4 regions of the Paenibacillus sp. F024 genome follow, and region 4 is predicted to be linked to each of the others. Evidence: riboswitches for the same ligand, from Rfam matches in the RefSeq annotation. Region 4 holds a riboswitch; each other region holds the start of a gene.
The links. A riboswitch is a leader RNA that binds a small molecule or an ion and turns the genes downstream of it on or off. The one in region 4 is predicted to bind cyclic di-GMP.
Positions count from the first base shown of each region.

Region 1: it holds a riboswitch for cyclic di-GMP, as region 4 does, so the genes downstream of both, ACZYR9_RS01035 (Spo0E family sporulation regulatory protein-aspartic acid phosphatase) here and ACZYR9_RS15135 (hypothetical protein) in region 4, are expected to answer to the same signal.
Region 2: it holds a riboswitch for cyclic di-GMP, as region 4 does, so the genes downstream of both, ACZYR9_RS25890 (response regulator) here and ACZYR9_RS15135 (hypothetical protein) in region 4, are expected to answer to the same signal.
Region 3: it holds a riboswitch for cyclic di-GMP, as region 4 does, so the genes downstream of both, pelF (GT4 family glycosyltransferase PelF) here and ACZYR9_RS15135 (hypothetical protein) in region 4, are expected to answer to the same signal.

Region 1 covers NZ_JBVASZ010000001.1:212,568-217,982, forward strand. The annotation lists gene ACZYR9_RS01020 (DUF3891 family protein) at 1-670, opposite strand, end outside; gene ACZYR9_RS01025 (stalk domain-containing protein) at 853-2,496, opposite strand; gene ACZYR9_RS01030 (HD-GYP domain-containing protein) at 2,621-3,253, opposite strand; gene ACZYR9_RS01035 (Spo0E family sporulation regulatory protein-aspartic acid phosphatase) at 3,301-3,486, opposite strand; cyclic di-GMP riboswitch class I at 3,610-3,698, opposite strand; gene ACZYR9_RS01040 (ZIP family metal transporter) at 4,017-4,763, opposite strand; gene ACZYR9_RS01045 (DUF1294 domain-containing protein) at 4,800-5,063, opposite strand; gene ACZYR9_RS01050 (DUF4023 domain-containing protein) at 5,256-5,402, opposite strand.
Region 2 covers NZ_JBVASZ010000053.1:8,596-14,010, reverse strand. The annotation lists gene ACZYR9_RS25895 (hypothetical protein) at 1-533, opposite strand, end outside; gene ACZYR9_RS25890 (response regulator) at 773-1,486, opposite strand; cyclic di-GMP riboswitch class I at 1,579-1,664, opposite strand; gene ACZYR9_RS25885 (urease accessory protein UreH domain-containing protein) at 1,913-2,656, opposite strand; gene ACZYR9_RS25880 (class I SAM-dependent methyltransferase) at 2,841-3,431, opposite strand; gene resA (thiol-disulfide oxidoreductase ResA) at 3,467-3,988, opposite strand; gene ACZYR9_RS25870 (F510_1955 family glycosylhydrolase) at 3,997-5,046, opposite strand; gene ACZYR9_RS25865 (TVP38/TMEM64 family protein) at 5,105-5,415, opposite strand, start outside.
Region 3 covers NZ_JBVASZ010000037.1:29,636-35,050, reverse strand. The annotation lists gene ACZYR9_RS23680 (hypothetical protein) at 1-859, opposite strand, end outside; gene ACZYR9_RS23675 (hypothetical protein) at 852-1,865, opposite strand; gene ACZYR9_RS23670 (hypothetical protein) at 1,882-2,208, opposite strand; gene pelF (GT4 family glycosyltransferase PelF) at 2,239-4,002, opposite strand; cyclic di-GMP riboswitch class II at 4,036-4,119, opposite strand; gene ACZYR9_RS23660 (hypothetical protein) at 4,243-4,815, opposite strand; gene ACZYR9_RS23655 (hypothetical protein) at 4,841-5,236, opposite strand; gene ACZYR9_RS23650 (sensor histidine kinase) at 5,293-5,415, opposite strand, start outside.
Region 4 covers NZ_JBVASZ010000013.1:80,999-86,413, forward strand. The annotation lists gene ACZYR9_RS15105 (M14 family metallopeptidase) at 1-86, shown strand, start outside; gene ACZYR9_RS15110 (hypothetical protein) at 244-477, shown strand; gene ytvI (sporulation integral membrane protein YtvI) at 522-1,631, opposite strand; partial or broken gene ACZYR9_RS15120 (winged helix-turn-helix transcriptional regulator) at 1,650-1,880, opposite strand; gene ACZYR9_RS15125 (iron-sulfur cluster assembly accessory protein) at 2,153-2,455, shown strand; gene ACZYR9_RS15130 (YuzB family protein) at 2,508-2,729, shown strand; cyclic di-GMP riboswitch class I at 3,015-3,106, shown strand; gene ACZYR9_RS15135 (hypothetical protein) at 3,189-3,488, shown strand; gene ACZYR9_RS15140 (THUMP domain-containing class I SAM-dependent RNA methyltransferase) at 3,650-4,828, opposite strand; gene ACZYR9_RS15145 (O-methyltransferase) at 5,019-5,415, shown strand, end outside.

The DNA.
Region 1 (5,415 bases), on a different contig from region 4:
TCAATGTTGTATTCCATGTATTTTGAAATGGCGTTGGAGTAATTATGATCTCCTTATGGTTAAGCCACCTCGCGCTAAGCGGTTTATCCCCTTCCATGTTAAAACCATTAGAATTTTTAAAACCCGTCATATACCATGGGTGTTCATTTTCTTTCTTTACTCCTGCTTGATTTAAACATACATACAAGGAAATATCATCGCATAGCTGCAATAACCGAAAATGCCTCGAAACAACATTTGGACTTATGTCTTTTAGCGCGACTCTAATTCTTTCTTGTCTATAACGCTCGTGATGATAAAAACGAACACATTCACCATTCGTGGAGTTATGAAATATGGGAAATGATGTATAGTGGAGACTGCATAAAAGAGCAGCATATGGGTTTCCTTCCTCAATTTCATCCATTCCGATTCTATACAAGGCCAATTTAGGTAACAGCGGGTAATCCATAAACGAAAACGGTGATGAGGTCCGGTCATTCCAAATCGGTGTATCATCGAGCCTTATCCAGCTTCTATCGTGCTCATGCACAGCACAGACAACGTCTTCAAAATAATCATCTTCTACGAAAAACGGCTTTTTAAAGTGACTTGCAATCCTTCCTGACAGTTTCGCGTGGTCATGTTGTGTAATCATGATAAACTCTTGTTCCGTCTCACGAATAATCACCCGATCACTTCCCTCATAAATGCTGGACACGTTCACGCTTCTGTTTATGGGAATCGGTTTGAAGCTGTGGTTCCGCTTGAAAGGAATGCATCTTCGTTCCTCCTTGTCAATGAACAACCAAGTTCATTGTACAAAAAACGGCCCCATCACTTCAATGGGGCCATTCGGCTTTTCATGGAGGTTCAGTATATAATTTTTACGCTCCGCGTTTGCGGCAAATACTCTACATGGGCTCCTAATACCTCGGACAGCAAGCGTACCGGTATCATCGTGAGCTCGTTTTCCAATCGGGCCGGTGATTGAGTGGGTTGTTCGATACCGTTAATCGCATACTCGTTACGCCCCGTAAAGAATGTGATCTCCCGGCCGCTCTTCGTATAGATCGCGGCTTTGCGCTTATCATCCCATGTAACGTCAGCGCCTAGTGCGGCGGCTAAGTCCCTAACCCATAAATATGAGGTGCCTTCGTCAATCAACGGAGCTCTTTTCAACAGAAACTTGATGTTATCCAGTGTATAGCTATCATCGTCCAGCTTGAAGGTGACCACGTGCCGGACTTTCTCTTTTTGCTCTGCCGCCAGCTTCATATACGCTGCAATATCTTCGTGCAGCTTCTGCTTACCGATGCCTTCGACCGGCTCCGTATGAAAATTCCATGATTTCTCAAGCGTTTTGGATACTCCGTTCTCGGTGACACCCAGCTTCACAAACGCGGAATATGAGGTGTCAGGCTGCAGCGGCTCGGGTGGAATTAAGATGACGCTGTTAGTTAAATGATCATCATTGCTCGGACTGTTTTGCAGCAGCTTCACCGGTTGACCCGATTCATCCTTCAGCGTCGATTCAAGCAGCCGGATTTCGCTAATGCCGCTTCCCGTTACCGAAACCATAAGCGGGTATCCGACAGGATATTTTCTTGAAGCATACATGCGAATGGGATCCGGCGTTTCATAGCCGTCAAAAAGCAGCGGGACATAAGGATCTCCCGGAGCGGGTGATACCGTCATCTCCGTATCGGATTTTTCTCCATACCCGAACACAATGACCACATAATCTCCGACCATATCAATACCCGCTTCCGTAACATGAGGCATTAAAAAGGGCTCGCGGTGATATGGCGCATCAAAGAGCTTATCGACGGACTCCACAAGATTTCCCGTATTGAAGGATACATCTTCCCCCACGCCGCGATAATACCCGGCATATACTGCGCGTTCAGAAAGGGTTGCCCCGGTATAACCGGGCATGCCTTTCCTTTGGTCATGCAGCGAGTCCGAAGTCGTCTGCGCAATACGGTTCATATTCAAATATTGGGCATGATTCTTGGCTGCTAACGTCAGATTCCTGTTTAGCTTTAAAGGCTTTAACCCGTACAGCATCCGATAATCATTGATCGCCTTCAAGCCCAGCTGATGAGTCTGTGAGAAAGTGGCAGGAACCTCGCTTAAAGGATTCCTCGCTATAGTGAACGTCCAATCCAAAAAAATAGGCTGGTAACCGATAAATTGCAGCTGTACTTCAACCGAATGCTCTCCTGGCTCTAATCCCACAGCCGGTGTATAGGTAAAACTCATCGTTTCTTGATCAAAGGTCCCCGGTACCTGATTTTGATCCAGCTTCATCTGAAACGAACCGACCTGTAATCCGTTCCAATCGCCTAGCTCAAATCCGATGACCGGTTTGGATATGCCCACCGTTCCTTTCGGATAAACCTTATAAGTGAAAGCTCCCGCATCCGCTCGGGGAGCCGGAATCATCAGCATGGCCATCATCATCCAAAAAGCGAATAACAACTTCCATGTCCTAGACGCAATACCCTTTTTCACCTGTCATTTCCCTCCAATCATGTATGCTTAGGCTACTCCCTGCCGACCTCTTTTTTTATTCATTGCCCTCCCCCCAATTTCCTTCCGCCAAATGAAAAATAAACCGCCGATAGGCGACCTATGATTAAACGATCTCGGAATGGTAAACCGATCTGTCGTGATAAGTCATGGATTGCACGGAATCTCTTTGAATATGAGCCAATATCATTTCCTGAATGGTGAGAAACACCTGAACATAACGACCATCAAATTGCGAACAACTCTGCCGCAGCAGCTCTTCACGGGCTTGCTGGATGGACATCCCTTTTCTGTAGGGGCGATCCGAAATCATGCTGTCGAATGCGTCCAGTATCGAACAAATGCGGGCATATACCGGAATGTCGGTACCTTTCAAGCCGTCGGGGTAACCCGTACCATCCCAACGCTCATGATGGTAATGAATGATGTCAATGATATCCTGATCGGTAATTCCTTCCATGACGGCCATCTGAACGCCGAAAAACGCATGGCGCTTCATAAATTTCCATTCTTCCAGGGTAAGAGAGGCTTTCTTTTGTAAAATGGACTCATGGATATGTACCTTGCCAATATTGTGCAAGCAGCAGCCTGCAATCAATTTTTGGGTTTGCGTTTCATCAAAATCAAGATAGGCAGCCATCAACTTAGCCATTTTTCCAATTCTTATGCTGTGTTCATAGGTAGCTATATCTTTTACTAACAGCTGAGTAAGTCCGCTTACTGCCTGCTCACCGATCATTGACATCATCCTTTCCGTGTCATGCCTCACACTTGTTCTCTATTCATTCACGTTAATCGCTTCGCATACTCTTGGTATCTGATTACGGCACAATCCAATTCTTTGCTTAATGCTTTGACTTCCGGGTCTGAAAAGCACAGCTTCATGTTGAATATGCCATGCATTCTAAGTCGAATCATTTCAATCTCTTCCGATAAGTGTTTCAGTCGCTTTTCATTAAAAACACAGTACATGGCCTCTCACCGTCCTTGCAGAGTAAAAGCAAAATTCCTGGTAACGAATCTTCCATGCATCCCGAATTTCGTATAGAATGAAAAAAAGAAAACCCTCCGAATGAAGGGTTTTCTCAACCTCATTCCGGCGGCTGGCTGGCATGGTGTGTTTTCACACGTTAGCCCCTATAGCTTTGCGACACCACTTTTCAATGGCTGTGCCTTTATCGGACCATCACTTTAATGTAAAATGTTGGCGATTTGATAGAAAATATTAAAGTAAATTCCAAAACTTTCGACATCGATAGAGTAAACCAATGATGTTTCGACATTATTTTATTTTATTCTAACACATTTTCCACAATTTGACTATATTATATCCAAGTCTCGTACTAGTATGGTACTCGCCCTGCCAGGACTTCGTGCGAAAAAACACCGTTACGAAAATCGATTCGCTGCCGGTGCTTTTGACAATGCCGATATTCAGTACCTTTTACGGGTTCGATCGTTTTACATTGAGGGGGTTGCTTCCCCAATTGAACACCAATCTGCTAACCCAAAGTTTCCGTCAACCCGATCATCACCAGCAGTCCGATGATGAAAGAAAAGGTCGCCATTCTTTCATAGCCGTGTCCGTGACTCTCCGGGATCAGCTCCTTGTAAACGATAAACAGCATGGCTCCTCCAGCAAATGCAAGACCGTACGGTATAAGTCCGGAAACATAAGCGGTCAAATAAAAACCAATAATACAGCTGGCAAACTCCAGCATCCCCGTGAATAAAGCGAACAATATCGCTGTGCTTTTACGAGCCTTTTGCATAATTAGAAACAACGCAACCAAGAAACCTTCCGGGGCGTTCTGCAGACCCATGGATAGTGCGACCAGAGGTCCTAGCTCCTCTTGGCCGCTCGCATAGCTCACCCCGACGGAAAGCCCTTCGGGCAAATTGTGCAGTGTCATCGCCGTCAAAAACAAGACGGACTTTCGTTCAAGCGTTAATTTGCCTGAAATCCCGCTATCTCTGGCATGCGCAAGGTCGATATGCGGAACCAGCTTTTCGAGCAATGTCAGCGCTATGGTGCCAAGCAGCACACCGATGCAAAGCACTGTCAAGCCGGACATCGCCAGTGCAGAAGGAATCAGGCTGTACATGGAGGCGGATACCATAATGCCTGCCGTAAAGGCAAGCAGTACATCCTTGGCTCGATGAGATAACTCTTTCATAAAAAGGACCGGAATTGCGCCCAACGCCGTCGCAAGCGACGATGTGAAGCCTCCCCACAGCATAGCTTCCATAGACATCCTCCATCAACATTAGAACTTAAAGCCGCATCAGGCTGAACCGAAATAATAAATGAGTGTCGCATTCAAGACAAACAGCAGCGGAATGCCGTAAACAAAAGAAGGATGCTTTGTCTTATGTCTCCATTTCCGCATGCCTATCCACATGCCTAACGCTCCTCCGGCCGCAGCGATGAAAAACAGCGTTTTCTCGGCTATTCTCCGGCTGCCTTTTTTCGCCTGGGATTTATCGTAACCCATGATGCCAAAAGCGATCAGGTTGATAGCCGGCAAATAGAACATCCATAATTCCACCGCGGTCTCCTCCCGTGCTGATTTAATAGTTGATTTCCGCTGCCAAAACCATTCTTTATTTTGGCCGGCTCATAGAAATGACGATATCTGCTCTGTCCTGTTCTGTCAAGCCCTCTCCTGAGACAAACGGCAGACGATTTTGCTTAAACCATTCATGCAAAAAACCGCCCTAAGGCGGTTCGGTAAGAAAAATTAGTTACCGTTTCGGTGCCGTTTGGCCGGCATTTTTTTATCGGGGTGTCCGTCCCCTTGATGCTTCCGGTTTTTTTCATCCTTTTGCTGCGTATCATGCAGCTTCTCGACCCATTCCTCGGTGCTTCCGCGCAAATCATCTCTCATTTTCTCCATCCCT
Region 2 (5,415 bases), on a different contig from region 4:
TCCAACAAAACCGCCCGATCTTTGATTTTCATATAGATTTTGTGCAATGTTCGCTTTCGAAGGTAGAAGTACGCGCGGCGGGAAAGTGCTAGGCGGCTCATGGCGTCTGAAAGCGCCAGTTGATCCATATATCGTAACCGAATGAACAAGCTTTCTTCCGGGGTGAGAGCCGAGAAAGCATAGTCGATCAAACCGATTCTGGATAGCAGCAACGGGATTTCATGTTCGGTGATTTCGATACGTCGTATAACCGTCCGTAAAACCGTTTCCTGTTTTCTGCCGCTGCTGTGAGCCGCAACCATTTGTAGCGTACGCGTTAATTCAGGGATGTAGGACAGTTCTGACTGCATGTACTTCAGTCTCGCCTTCCAGTCCTTGTAAGACTTCAGCCATAATTCTACTTTCTCATAGGGGACGGGGTGCTGGGTCAGCGTCATCACAATTCCCTCCTTGCTGTGCATGCTGCCTGAAATTGTTCCGCCAGCCTGCCTGTTAATCGTCATGATTATAGGTTGTTCACGCTCCGTTTTCATTATCATCGTCCCTTCTCTAGTAAAGTGGAGGAAGCAGTAAGGATGCCATTTTTCGCAACTTAAGTCAATTTTTGATTCTCACCTCCTACAAACTTGGTAATAAAATTCCTCTGTAGATACCTGCATTTGTCCACATTTTACCAATAATACATTCGAAAGAGGAGGGTGATTTTTCCCTCATACCAACAGATCATTGGTTGTCAAACCATCGCGAAACGGCTCGAATCGGAAACGAATCGCTAACAGGTGATGCGATCTAGTTGATCGTACAAGCCCCTACGTTTCGCTTTTTCCGCTGCTTCGCGAATGGAAGATACGTCGAATTTGCGAATGATATTGCGAACATGCGTCTTCATTGTGTTAGACGTGATTCCGAGCAATTCTCTAACTACCGGTTGTGTATAGCCCCAACCGATCAACTGCAAGATTTCTTTTTCAGTAGGAGTCAGCATTCGATGCAATTCCCTTCGCTTAACAAGTCCAATTTCATTACGGATGATGGATGCAACATCGGCGTGAAGGGAGGATTGCCCTTGATACGCTTCCCTGACGGCACTTGCGACATCCACATAATTGATCTTGGTAATATAATTGATCGCTCCGGCCAGCATTGCATCCACAATGATCTCGGGCTGGTAGAGTGAAGTCAAGATAATGATTGGCAGTGATTTGATCTTCAACACTTCGGCAATTGTATCCAATCCATCCTGTTGCGACGAATGTAACACCGGGTCATGAATCATTACGTCTAAATCCAATTGCATACTGGCTCGAATAGCCGATTCTTTGTTTGTTGCAATATGAGATATACTCATATCCGGCTCAGCATCGATCAACGCCGTCAACCGTTGTTGCCATACGGGGTCGCTGTCCACCAGCAATACTTGTATCCTGCTTTCTTGCCAGCGCATGACTTCTTCAACTTTTGCAGCATAGCGTACACGCTCCTCCATATATCATCACCTCGTATTCATTCTAGAATCACGACAAAAAGACACGTACCCTCAAACGGCCGTGTCTAGTTTTTCGTAGATGTGAGATTTGTGAGGGTAACCCGGCGATCATTGCAATAGTGCAGAAGACCCGTGGCTTTGCGTCCCAGCCTTTCGATCTGGTTTGCCATTTTTCCTATTATTTCTTCCAAATCATAGCCTTATAATACCATAATTTTTATTTTTCTGGCACCGCCCTAAGTCCCACGTGTTTAAATGTGTTGATATTTGTCGATTCTATATCATTTCATATCGAATGATACAGGATAAACTATAGAAGCGTCACAAATTGTAAGTTCGCGAAAAATTTCTTGATCACACAATAGGTCTAATCAACTACTCGTGGCTCTCACTCTGCATTATTTTTCCGTTGGCACCTCCCATGATTTACATTAGAGTCCAATATGTCAAGGTATCGCTTATGCCCAGCACTATAAATAACACACCCGCAAGTTTTTGTATCCACAACCCCCACCTTTTGGCACGCTTAACAATGACTCGATCTAACCCGAAACCTACAGCAAACCCGGCAATTAGTAAAAACGGCATTGCGGTACCGATTGCAAAAACAGATGGCAACACTACGCCATATGTTGATTGCAATGCCAAAGGCATAAGCGAACCGAAGAACAAAACAAACATTGTTGGACAAAATCCTAGCGAAAATGCAATCCCCATTAGAAAGGCTCCGCTCCTTCCTCCGGTTCGATCGGCCAATTTTTCAAAAAATCCTGCCACTCGAGCCCCAAGTTGAAAAGGAAGCCGAATCCAGCCAAGCAAAAACAATCCGATTAAAATCAATAACGGCCCAAGCAGCTTTCTTGCAAAAGAATATAAAGGGATCATGTCAGTGGATATCTTTTGACCGAAAAACCAAAACAAAGCACCGAAAATACTGAATACAATCATCTTCCCTAATAAATACATGAACGTTTCGGGCCACGACAACCTTGCTTGCGCTTGACGCTGCCCAAAGTAAGTAATAGCCGCAACGTTCGCTGACATTTGACAAGGAGCAACCGAACCAACAAAACCGAGAAACAGCGCCGCAAGAAAGGCGATATCAGTGTTCGCCGCGTTAACGAATGGTTCGCTAAGGAAGGCGCTAATTTTACTAAAAAAGGAGTACATTAACTATTCACCCCCCAAAATCCGTTAAATAGATTTGGCAGTTATGCTTTCATCACACATCGAACCTTGACAAGCATCTATTATAAACTACATAACGTAGTGTTTCGCGGATACATAAAAGCAGTCTATTTTATTTCCAGAATAACTGCCGCTTTATCGTTCACCGCAGTCTCACATTTCCAATTTATTTTATTCTTGCTTCAATTACTAGGAACAGTTCCCTACACATCGACGTCGTTTGCACCACTCTGAAACCTGCTTGTTCAACGGTTTCAAGTGTATTGCGGTTTAAATGACAACCAACACATAATCGTTTCCAAACGGGCGTTAACCAGTCTTGTATTTTACCAAGGACCAGATGATTTAACCTTACGTGTTCAAAAATTAAAATCGTTCCTTCAGGCTTGCATACTCTATGGATTTCGGCCAGAGCTTTCGCCGGGTCAGGTATCGTACATAATACTAGTGTTCCAACGATTGAATCGAACGAATTGGTTGGATACGGTAGATTTTGGGCATCTCCCGGTACCACTTCGATCGGAACTGTAGCTTCACGTGCTTTAATTAGGGATTGCTCCAACATCATTGGATCTGGCTCTATTGCAATGACTTGATCTGCAAACTCATAGTACAAAAAGTTAATACCCGTACCTGAGCCAATTTCCAGCACTTTTCCTTTCGCCTTAGAAAGAAGCTGTTTTCTTATCCGGCCGAATATTTTTGTTTCTAGCGGCTGCATCAACCGATCATAATATTTGTTGAATAATTTATCCATTGCAGCCTCCTGATCATAAACTGCTCACGAAGCAATTATTGTAATAATCGATTTATCCGGATGAGGATATCTTGTTCTTTCATCTCACCAATAAATTTATCTTTGATCACGCCAGATGAATCTACGAAAAACGTCGTGGGATAAGACATAACATTATATTTGTTTCGGATTTCGTTGTCGTTGTCGATAATGATCGGAAACGTAATCGCGTATCGATCAATAAAACTTTGTACTGTAACCCGGCTTTCACTTAAGTTAATGCCAAGCACTACCACATTGTCGTCTTTCCATTGATCATATTGTTTTTGCAGAGCCGGCATCTCGTTCACACATGGCGGACAAAACGTACCCCAAAAATTGATTACCAGTGCTTTCCCTTCATAGTCTGCTAATTGATGAACCTGTTGATCCAAACCAAAAAGCTTAAACTCGGGGGCTTTTGAGCCAATTTTTACGGAAGAATCTGATCTAAATAACGCTGATCCAATTGTATAAGCTCCAATTACCAATACGACCGACAATACAACAATTTGAATCCATCTTCGATTACGTTTCACTGTTATTCTTAAACCCCTTTTCCTTTATCCGCAATTTTCCTCCAGTTCATCCCTTCATCCAAGGATATATATACATCCAGATTAAAAGTGGCGAAAACAAGTTCTTTGGTATTCGTTGGGTTCTGTGCAATATACGATGCTGCATCTTCAACAAGATCTGGAATATTCACCTCAACCAACTGTTTCTGTTGCAGATCCATTTGATAAATAACCCCTTTTTGTTTGTAGCTGCCAACGATTATATTTCCTTCCATACCAAAGGTAAGAGAAGTTACCTGTAGATCGGCTATTTTTTCGAATTGGTTGCCTGAATCTTTGGATACATACAACGCTTTTGTCGTTCCAACTGCAACGATTGAATCATCGGACGGGTGAACAGCTAAAGATGTCAGTTCGGACAGTTCAACATCTATTCCAGTCATTTCGCTTTTGTTCCATGTCTTTGCATCGTCTTTGGAATAATATAATCCCGTTGTTGTTAACCTAGAGTTCGGCTCCGGGTTAACTGCGTAAATGGTGTGCGTCTTGTAACTTGCACTCATTAAATGAAAATCAATTTCCCCATACAAATCCAGGATTTCAAAGCTTTTACCTTCATCTGAACTTTTTACAATTCCAAAAGGATTCCTTTTATTCGAACCCTGTGCCGGATGCCCGCTGCTATAAAAACCGTTGTCCACAGTGGTAAATCCCATATAATCGTGTTTTTCTCCTTGACCGTCTGACCATTTCCCTTGTGAGTAAACTTTCAAACCGAGGTGAGAAGGGATTAAAATTCGCTGTCCGTCCCCTGAATAACCGAGACCATGGACATGCGTCAACGTAATCGTTTTTGAAGCCGTTCCCTGCAAAGACAACACGCCGCTAATGATGACCGCGATTAGAGATGCGACCCATGCCCACCTGAATCCGGTTGCTATTTTGGTCCACTTCTGTCGCTGATATCGGTCTTCCTGCCTCTTCACATCTTTGAGCTGCTTTACTTTGTGGGATGCGTTCCAATGTAATGCAAAGAATAGAACAAATAATGCACCTGTTCCAATTAATAATGTGTTCATAATGAAATTCCCTTCTTCTGTAATGATGTAGTCAAATCTAATGCAACTGAACATTGTCTCATATTCGTTTCTTTCTATATAACAAATAAATTAATAATAAACAAAAAAGCGAAATTAATAGTCTGGGATAATATTCGCCGATGCGAATCAAATCATGTCCCACCATTGTCTCCAACGCAATGGAAGGGGCTTTGCCCAGCGAAGTAATAAGAAAAAAATCGGTAAAAGGCATTCGCGAGATCGCTGCGGCAAAAGTTATGACGCCGGAAGGAATCAGTGGAGTCAACCGAGCTATAAACAGAATCATTGCCCGACGACTGCGGCCCGCCTCGTTAAATCGTTGTAACCATTTCCAATTCTCTTTTTTTA
Region 3 (5,415 bases), on a different contig from region 4:
CAAAGTAATACTTGATAAGAACAGCGCTCAGGATGGAGATGATCAATATGGAGAGCAATTGTGCCCATATGATGTCCATGCCAAGTATTTTATAAAGAACATAAACCATGGTGATGCCCAAAATAATGAAGCCGGTAAACGTAATCTCCCTGCGGAGAATGTACATCACCGTAACGGTGAGCCAAATGGAATTCAACAGGATAAAATAAGCAACGATGTAAAAAAGCATCCGGTAGGGAAACAGGGTAAAGAAAATATCCGTGACCAAGATAATGGCAGATAATACCAGTGATACGATGAACCCGATTCGGATAAATAAATAGGTCGTTCTTCTAGCCAGATGATAATGCCCTTGGATAATATAAAAGAACCCGCGTCTGGCGATCGCCTGAGTAAAGCCTCCTACCGTCATAAAGCTCAGGATCGTGCCTATGGCAATGCTTGTAGCCAATTCAACCGATAAGTTCTCGAAGGACCAAAGCGAAAATTTCAAGGTCAGCATGGACAACACCGAGATGGCCATCGGCAGAGCGAAGATGACGCCTCTGAGAAAAGCGCGCAGCAGTTCTACGACGGTAACCAGCACCGGGTTTTTTTCGATTTTGGAAAACGGGCTGTATACGATTTTGTCTTGTACGGCGTTCCACAGCTCCTCAGCCAATTCAAAGACATCGTTCATTCCGAATTCTTTTTTTGTTCTCTGGTCGGTCCAGCCCATGGATTCAAGCAAAGAGGCAATTTCGTACATGTCCTGCGGCTGCAAATTCCTCTTCAGAATCTCATTCATCAATATATTGAAGAGCTCCCTGTGTTCTTCTTGAACCAAAGGTTTGGTACGAAGCTTTACGATTTCACTCATGCTCCTGATCACCAAAGCCAGGTAAAATCATATGTACGATCAGATCCGCCATCCTGCCTTCCGCCTCCGCTTTAGCCACAGCCTCCGGTGTAATCATGCCGTTCTTACTGACAATAAGCTGTCCATTGCGGTCATAAAGATCTTCACCCGCCTTATTGCCGACAATATACTGGTTTTTGATCAGATCGATCTCCTCGTTTAATGGAGACACGGGGCTTCTTTTTTCCTGTGAGCCCTGCAGCTTCAGCGGTACAACCTTGCTCCCGCGACCTGTAGTATCCGCCGCTGCCGCAGCCAGAGGTTCGGCAATAAAAGGTTGGTTAAGCGACAAGGAGCCGTTCAGCTCAGAAGGAACGCCCGTCTCCATCCGGTGTTCCTTAAGCTCCAAGCTTGGAGCAGCCTCATCCTCCACAGGTCCCCCCGATTGAGGACGATCATCGAGGTCACCCATGTACTCGTTAATGTCATCCCAAAAGCCGCTTAATGGTTCCGGCTGCCGCTCGGGTTCCTCAGGTTGAAGCATGAACTGGGTAACCGGAGCCGGAGCTTGAAGAATCTCTTCTGCGCTTTCAGCCGTCTGCGGACTCCCCGCCTCCATATCCATGTCCGTCGGCATGCCGTCACCAAGCTGCAGGGCAACCCTCTCAAGCTCATCCAGCATCGCCTGCAGCATGCTTTGAACCATCTGCAGCTCTTCATCGATTTGGCTTGCTCTTTCCTCCTTCTCCGCCTTCCTTGCAGTAAATTCGGCCCGGACACGTTCGAGCTCAGCTTCCTTTTGTTGACTTAACAACACGACGGCATCTTTCGTCTTCTTAAGGATCAGATCTTTATAAACATGTGTGGCTGCAGGCGGTTTAACTTGATGCTTTTTAGCATTCCATTCCTTTTCCAGCTGAAGGTTTTCCTTCTTTAAGCTCTCGATTTGCTGTCTCAAGACAAAAAATTGGTTCCACAAACTTTTGACGTTATCCTTAGGGATACCCGGTCCTTGACCTGAAGCCACAAACTTCCCCCCCGTCTTAAGACTCCGACATTTTGCTTCGTGCGCTGTGAATGGTCTCAAGCAAGAGCTGCTTAAACCGCTGCAATTTCCGGGTTTTTTCCATAATTAAACGTTCAAGCTGCTCCTCTTCCTTCCGCAGCTCTTCGGTAATCTGGTAGATATGCTTGGTGTTTTCGAGGTGGGACATCATAATGAGAGATGAAATTTCTTCCTCCAAAACGGATGACACGGCATCATGCTCTCTTACGCCGGCAAGCTTTTGCTTCCACTGCTCATTTTCAGCGATCAGCTGTTTAAGCTCGTCCTCCGCGTCGGATATCAATTTCTTATATAACGTATCCACAATCCATTGACCTCCCAGGTCCAGCGATCGTTATGCGGTTTGCTTACCACCGTTCGTTTTCTTCATTGCACCCAGCTGCATCAGCAGCTTCATCCTCTCCAGCTCCATCCGCGCATGCTCATGATCTCCAAGCTTTTCATGACACGCCGCAATTTCCCCGATCAACACGGGGGTAAACACTGCCGCAGGCTGCATATTGACGGCTGAACGAAACTGGGCCGCCGCCTCTTTGTAATAACCCCGCGACATTAAAATATACGCTTGCTCTGCATGAAGCTTTTGAAGCTGCTCAAGAGATAATCCCGGGGCCGCAGCGGTGTTTTCGTGTGCATAAACAGACAGCTTGATATAGCTTTTCAAATGATTCTCCAGCACTTTATCCAGCGTCAGAAACCTCATCGCCCGTTCCCTTGCCCGTTCACCCAATGCGCTCCTCAACTCGGAATTGTTCAGCAGAAGGGTGATTTTATCGGCCAGCTCCTCGCTTTTTCCCGGGGTCACGACAAAGCCCGTATCTCCCAGAGCCTCCTTTATGCCTCCTACATCCGTGGCCACCACGGGTTTGGCCGTCATCATCCCCTCCACGACGGCATAAGGGAAGGCTTCCGTCACACTTGACAGGGCAATAACATCTGCGCTGTGATAAGCCGCCGTCATATCCTGAGTATGCCCGGCAAAAATGACCGTCTCCGTCAAATCGAGCTGATCCCGCAGAGCGATGCATTCCTCATAGTATTCCTGTACGGCTACGCTTCCGTGAATGACAAACCGGACATCCGGGATCTTCCTCTTGACTGCAGAGGCAGCGCGGATCAGTGTTAATATGTCCTTGTAGGGATCAATACGTGCCACTGTAACGACCGTCGGATGCTCATTTTTCGTCATCGGAGCCACGCTGAAAACATGTTCGTCCACACCGTTATAAATAACATTAATTTTGCTCGGCTCCACTCCGAGCCTGGACTCCCAACGCGTATTATATTCGCATACCGGAGAGACCTGATCGGCATAGGTGTAATTCAGACTCACGATCGAGGATACCAGCCGGATCAAAAACGTATTTAAAAAGGCGGATAACCCTCTTTTGGATAATGACAAATACTGCTCTCGCAGGTAAACTCCATGCTCGGTTAACAGCAATGGCGTTTTATGCTCCAGTTTTGCCAGCACGGCCGGGATACCGCAAAAGGCCGCAGCCGAGGAATGGGAAACATGAACTTTGGGAATGGGATTGTTCAAAATATTAAAAAAGCGGTAAATCCAGCCAAGACTTTGAATCAAGCCGTAAATATCGGGCTCCGGCAAATGAGTGCGCTGATCCTTGCAAGACGATAAGATGATCTCCTTATAAACGTCCCAAGTGATTTCGGACTTAAAGCTTTCCTTATATTCGTAATGGCCGAAATATTGATTCATTTCATAGAGGATTTGACCAAAACGGAGCGGATTTTTGTCCAAGCTGATAATCTCTTTAATCAAATCGGTGAATAGAGGAATAAACTTTTCTTTCACAACTTTGTGAACCGTTCTTTTTTTGGAAAGGTAAACCTGTGAGAATGGAATGTTCAAATGCTCGCAGGGCTCCTCAGTACCCCATAGGGGCATTTGGGTTACCTGCGTATTGGGAGGCTGCTTGAATTGAGGAGTAATGAACGGGTCAGCCACCACACTGAAAATGACGTAATCCACCATCTTCAGCTTTTGGACCAAAATATCGCACCAGGTGCTGACACCGCCTTGAAAATAGGGGTAAGTTCCTTCCGTTGAAAGCATGACTGTGAGCTTGTTATTCATTATGGACACCGTCCCATCGTAAAATCCTCACGAAGATCAAATGGCCGGTTGCACTAATAGCTCTGTCTGCTCCAAGTGCCCATATAAAGAGTAGACTTCAACGCTTCCATTCCTATTTAGTTAGGAGTCGTATGACGAACCAAGTCGAACCAAATTATTCCGATACAATATGTATCTCACGAATCATATTTTTTGTCAAGTCATCAATTCATCCAATGAATAGTTCAAAAGAACTGAACCTTAAGTCTCACTTTCTTCCGACTTCCTCATATGCAGAATAAGCTCCACGAGAAGGTTGGACTGCTCGGCTTTTTCAATCAACTCCATCGTAATCAGGTCGCCTTTTGCGATCAGCTGCTTGCCTTCCTGATCAATCAAATCTTTGCCCGTTCTTTTCCCTACGATATAGCTTTTCTTTAATCTGTCAGGCTCGGATAGCTCGTCCATATCCTCTTTTTGGATTCGCGGGTGGCCCTCCAATGCTTTCTCCACTTCATTTTGCAGCATGCCTAGCATCTGCTTTATGATAACAATCTCCTGCTGAACCATTGCGATTTTTTTCTCGCGCTCCCTTTTTTTTCGTTGGTAGCTTTCGTTTAAAGCCAGCATATCCGCTTCGTTCTGTCCTTGCAGCAAGAGCACCGAGGCTTTGGTTCTCTTTCGGAGCAAAGCGATATATTCTTTATCCGCTTCGGGAAGCGGAGGCCCATGCTTAAAAGAAACCAGCCTTGCAAGCAATTTACCGTGCCGCAGCCTCTCTTCTTCTATGAGCTGCAGAAGATCGGGATACGTTTCACACTCGTTTGAATCCATTGCCAGTCCCTCCTTTGGCACTGCTCTAATACTCAGCCATCGCTTTACGGATCAGGTTCAATGCCTCCTCCAAAACACTCTTCAGGCTTTCCAGCTTCTTATATTTTTCGAGCAGCAGCTGTTCGTGCAGCATGTCTTCTTCTCGCAATTGCTTCAGCAAGGCATATAACTTTTTCGCGCATTCATCTTGACATACCAGCAGCAAAGAGGCGGCCTCTTTTTCAGGAGCATTCTTCCGGTCGGATAGGCATTGCTCTTCGATCTGCCGGATCTCTTCCATTAACGTCCGATTACGCGCTTTCCAGTCTTCCAGCTCGGCTTTCAGTCTTGTCTGCTCCGATTCGATAGGACATCCCTCCGGTTTCGCGCACCTGAATTCCAGATTAAGAACTGCTACATATGTATGCCGCCCTATAACCAAAAAGACCGTCCCCGGGGGACGGCCTCAACAATCAAGAGATAGAATGATACCAGGGTTTACTGTGCCTGATAATGACCCGATGACTCCATCGTCTCCACCGGCATCCGGATATAAAAACAGAGCCTGCCCTCTTCCGACTGGGAGACGCGGATTTCTCCTCCGTGCAATTGGATAATTTC
Region 4 (5,415 bases):
TTTCGCAGTTCGAGGAAATTTATTACGATCTCACTCCTCTCATGCTGGAGGGGCTGGCGTCGGTTCAAGGCAAAAAGCATAAATAGCAAAAGCGTATTTTTGATAAGGGGCAAGCTGACGCTGCCATAACGGCCGTTCGCTTGCTTCTTTGTTATACTGTGCGCCATGCAGCAAGCTGCTATGCAAATGGTGTATAATGGGAATAAGGAGTTTGAAGAGCAGCACAAGGGAGGAGATAGCATCATGTGGAGACGTTTATTATCGATAAGGCGATGGGCGCATGTGTTTCGCCGGATTGTGCCGCTGCTGCGCTCTTCGAGAATTCCTGTCCGTGAGAAGCTGCTGTTCGCCGTCCCGGCACTGGTGTATTGGATTATGCCTGATGCGCTGCCGGCGCTGCCTATTGACGATGTTGCCGTCATGATGCTGCTGATGAACTGGTTTACCGATCGGGCTGAGCGTAAATACGGTGCATGAATGGCAAGAGCTGCCCGGGCGGGCAGCTCTGTTGTAGCTTGGGCCTAACGGATGGCCCCGGTTTCTTGTTCATATTCTTCGGCAGGCATGCGAATCCATCTTTTCAAGTATCCCTGTTCATACAGCGCCTTAATCAGAATGATCAGTATCGGCGATAAAATCAACCCTGCGACACCAAAGAGCGAAAGTGAGATGATGATGAACGCGAGCATGGTAAAGGCGGATACGCCTAGCGAATCGCCGGTGATTTTGGGCTCAAGGATTTGTCTGGTTGTAATGACCACGGCAAGCAGCACAGACAACCAGATCGCCAGCGTCGTTTGTCCAACGATGAACAGGTAGATGATCCACGGGATGAAGAGTGTGGATACGCCCAAAAGCGGAAGCACGTCGAATAACGCGGATAGCAGCGCGATGGAGAAAGCGTTCTTCACTCCCAATAAGAGCAGCGAAATGAAAACGACGATAAAGGTAAGGGTAATCAGCTTAGCCTGTGCTTTGATGTAGGTGACGATGCCTTTCAATACATTTTCGCGCAGAAAGTGGAACGCTTTTTTAAACGTTTTTGGCGTTTTCTCTTCCGCCGTCCGCTTCCATGACTCGATCTCGATGCTCAAGAAATAAGCCAGAATGATCCCGATGGCAAAATTAATCAAGAAGGTGGAGACGGAGGTCAATGCCGTAAACGTTCCCGTAATAAAGCCGGTCACAAATTGGGTGATTTTACTGGTGATGACTGCGGAATACTCTTTGGCCTGCTCAATCAGATCCTGCGTTGGCAACGGACCCAAATAGTCCTGTAGAGCTTCGGACCGCTGTATGATTTCCCTTTCCATGACGGCCGTGTACTCGGGGAACTTGTCTTTAAGCTGTAAGATCTGCGTTGTAAAAATAGCGCCGAGTCCGGTAATCGCCCCAAGAATGACCAAAATAAATAAAATGGTCGAGATGCCGGAAGCGATCGATTTCTTGAGCCCTCTGCGGTGCAGGAATTTAGCGAGCGGCTCGATAATCATGTAAATGAGAAACGCAAAGAAGATCGGCGTTGCAATCCGGTATAAGAGACTGAAGATGTACATGAACAAATACACCGTGACAATCAGGAGAGCAATGTCGAAGATGGTTTTGTAATATTTGCGGTAAAAATGAATCATTCGGTCACCTCGGGTTTATCATTCCTCTGCGGCTGGCGTACACCATCCGGCCGCCCAGAGCTTCATTTCTTTTAACATCCGGTGCAAATCCTGGCCTTTAGGCGTAAGCTTGTATTCCACGGTAAAGGGGACCGTCGGGTAGGCTGTCCGTTTCAGCACGCCGTTGTCCTCCAGGTGACGCAGCGTGTCCGTTAACGATTTGGGGCTGACGGATTTGATTTTGCGCTGCAGCTCACCGAAGCGCTGGGTGTATGATACCTGAAGCGCGTTACCTTAGGGTAAGTTAATATTTCCATTGTCATAATATCTAAAATTATTCACTACTTTCCGTTTTATATAACAAGTCACACAATAGCAACACAACGGAGGGTACCGGGGATGGGGAACGAGGACGGATATGAATGGGGTGTAAGTCTACAGTCGGATGCAGCCGTACGATCATCGTATTGCAATAAAAGTTGCTTTCGCTCCCGAGTTTCTATACAATAAGGTGAAAACGATAGCGCTGGGAGATGGAAGTCATGAATTGCAAAATTTCGCGTAATGCCGCCAAAGTGCTTTTGGCCGAAATAGAAAAAGAAGAAGACAAGGAATTGAAGCTTCGCGTATTCGTGACGCATGCGCACGGTGATCATGCCCATTACGGTATGAAATTAGACAAGCCTACGGAGAACGATGTCGTCGTCTCGACCGACAAAGGCATCGACGTTATTCTTCAGAAGGATGATCCGTTTTTGGACGGGATTCGCATCGATTATTTCTATGTGCCTGAGGAAGGCTTCTCGGTGACCAATCCGGGCAAAGGCAACCACGGCGACCACTAATGCTTTAGTCGGGTTCCGTATAGGTAAGCTGCAATAGAAAGGAAACACCCGTATGGCCAACGATATACGAATTTGTGACAAATGCAAGCATATGAGAATCAAAACGGCGCTGCCCAAATTGCAGAAGCTGGCCCCCGACGCGGAAATCAAGGTAGGATGCAAATCTTACTGCGGTCCATGCTCCCGCTTTGCCTTCATCTTCATCAACGGCAGATATGTTACCGGCAAGACGGAGGACGAAGCGATCGAGAAGGCTAGTAAATATGTGAAGTGACATTAAAGCGGATGAAGAGACGCTTATAGGACCGCAGATTGCAGCGGATTCCATAAGGGCTTCAAAATCCGCTTTTTTCTATTTTATTCATTTTTTTAGGTGTCAAGCATCTAAAATCGTATTCTGAAGGGGCGATTTTAGTGTAAATAGAAGGTTAATCATTGAAAATAGTTCCAAAGGCTCAATAGATTTGTTGAAATTGGGAAATTGGAATTATGTATTCCTTAGGTCTTATCTTTTATTCTTAAGAAAATAAACTTTCATAAAAAGACATTTTTCGAGCGTACTCGATAAAGGCAAACCAGGCGAAAGCCTGGGCACGCAAAGCTATAGGGGCTAAAGTGCAGGTTCCGGCGCAAAGCCAGCCAGTTATCGAAGGTGCGGAGCGACGCATAGACTTGCAGACTCTTGTGCCCGTAGATGGAGAATTTCTTTGTTTTTGAAAAAGGAGTGAAACTGATGCAGGGTCAGAATCGAAGCATCGTATCAAGAAAAGGCTTTTACACGAAAGTGGGGGATGATTTCGTAGGCGTGTTTTTGTCAAACGAGGGCCCCAAATTGTTCATCAACCGTGAGGTCTATGAACTGTCTGCGCCATGGTGGGACGTCGAAATGGTGAAGGGGCGCAGCCATCAAATCATTAATTTTTACTGGCGCGGTGAGGTCAAGCTGTCTGTTAGATGTGAAGCGGAAAATGACGTTTTCATGCCGCTGTTCGATTATTTGAGCTGCAGGGGGACTACGGTTCGTCAGGCCTGACGGCCAAACTGAAATACCCATACATAGCGCAAAAAGAACCGCTTTAATGGCGTAATGCCATTAAAGCGGTTCTTTGGTTTGTCCGGTTTTGAGACTGCCATTACCTCAACATGGAAATAGTAAAATCAGGAGAGGATGATCGAAAGAGCGGACCGCCCATCTTAAGCATCGGGAGGAGACTCTGTCTTGTTGCTGCGCCAGCCGTATAGACCGCCGGGGGCGAAATATTGGTATAGATTGCATTCGATTCGGCCGTTGAACAGCTTGCGCTTCTTGTCGGCTTTGCGCCCCATGTGATGCTCAAGCTGCTTGTTTGGACTTAGGATAAAGGCAGACCATGTAGGCAGCTGCTCGTATACATGGCTAAATTGTCGGATGGCCCGTTCAGCTTCACTGTGGTCGCCCAGGCGCTCGCCGTAAGGCGGATTCGTGATGATACAGCCGTAGTCTCCCCGCGGCATGGCCTTGGCAACCGGGCTCACCTGCAGGGTCAGTTCCTTTGCCAGACCGGCCGATTTCGCCGCAGCCAATGCGACATCAATGGCTTTCGGATCGATATCGGAGCCTGTAATCTGGAGAGGGATGTCATCCTTTACCAAATCATAAGCTTCTTCCCGGGCTTGATTCCATAATTCATGAGGAACGAGCGGCCACTCTTCAGCGTTGAAGCTGCGTCGTAAGCCGGGAGCCAAATTCCATCCGATCATCGCGGCTTCGATCGGAATCGTACCCGAGCCGCAGAACGGATCATAAAGCGGGCGTTCGACTTGCCAGCGGCTCAGCAGTACCATGGCCGCCGCCATGGTTTCTTTCAGCGGGGCCTCCGTTACCAGCTTGCGGTAGCCGCGCTTGTGAAGACCGGGTCCGGTGGTGTCCAGGGTTAACGTAGCAGTGTCGTTAAGAAGCGACATCTCAATGACGAAGCGTCCGCCGGTTTCGGGGAACCACTCCGTGCCGTATCGCAGCTTCATGCTTTCCACAACAGCTTTCTTGACAATGCCTTGGCATGCGGGCACGCTGGACAGCTGTGACTTGTGCGATCTTCCTTCGACGGGGAACTCCGCGTCTTCGGGAATCCAATCCGGCCAAGGCAGAGCCTTTACTCCCTCGAACAGCTCGTCAAAGGTACGGGCTTTAAACTGTCCCATCTTGACGAGCACGCGGTCGGCCGTACGAAGCCACAGGTTGGCGCGGCATATGGCTAAAAAGTCACCGACGAACGTCACCCGACCGTTTTCAACCGTGACTTGATCGTAGCCTAGATCGCGAACCTCTCTGGCCACTACGGCCTCAAGCCCCATAGGGGAGGTGGCGATAATTTCAATCGAATGTAATGTCATACTGATTCACTCCGTATCTGTTATGAAGGGAAAAGCCCGAATATAAACAGGTTGAACTAAGCTTGGAAAAGCCATACAATTAATTAGTATAGGCGATTGACAGTGATTATACAACGAGGCAAACGTATTAGCAGCAATGATTAAGTGCTGCAGCCGTATGTCTCGGAATCGGGAAGGAATGGAAAACAACATGACATCGCCATTAACGGCGGAGCAGTATCTTGATGAGCTTTTTGATACGGATGAGCTGCTGGAGCGGGTGAAAGAAAGCATCCGCGCCAACCTCATGCCGGAAATTTCGATCGCTGCCGGTTACGGGCGGTTATTGACCATGCTTGTGCGCATCGCAGGGGCAAAAGAGGTGCTGGAAATCGGAGCGCTCGGGGGTTACAGCGGCATCTGTCTGGCTCGCGGTTTGCCGCAGGACGGTAAGCTTGTCTCGCTGGAATTGAAGCAAGAATATGCGGATCTGGCTTACAAGCATCTTAGCGAAGCGGGGTTTGGACAGAATGTGGAATACCGGGTCGGTGAAGCGCTGGACAGTCTGAAGGCACTTGAGGAGGAAGGAAGAAGATTTAACCTCTTTT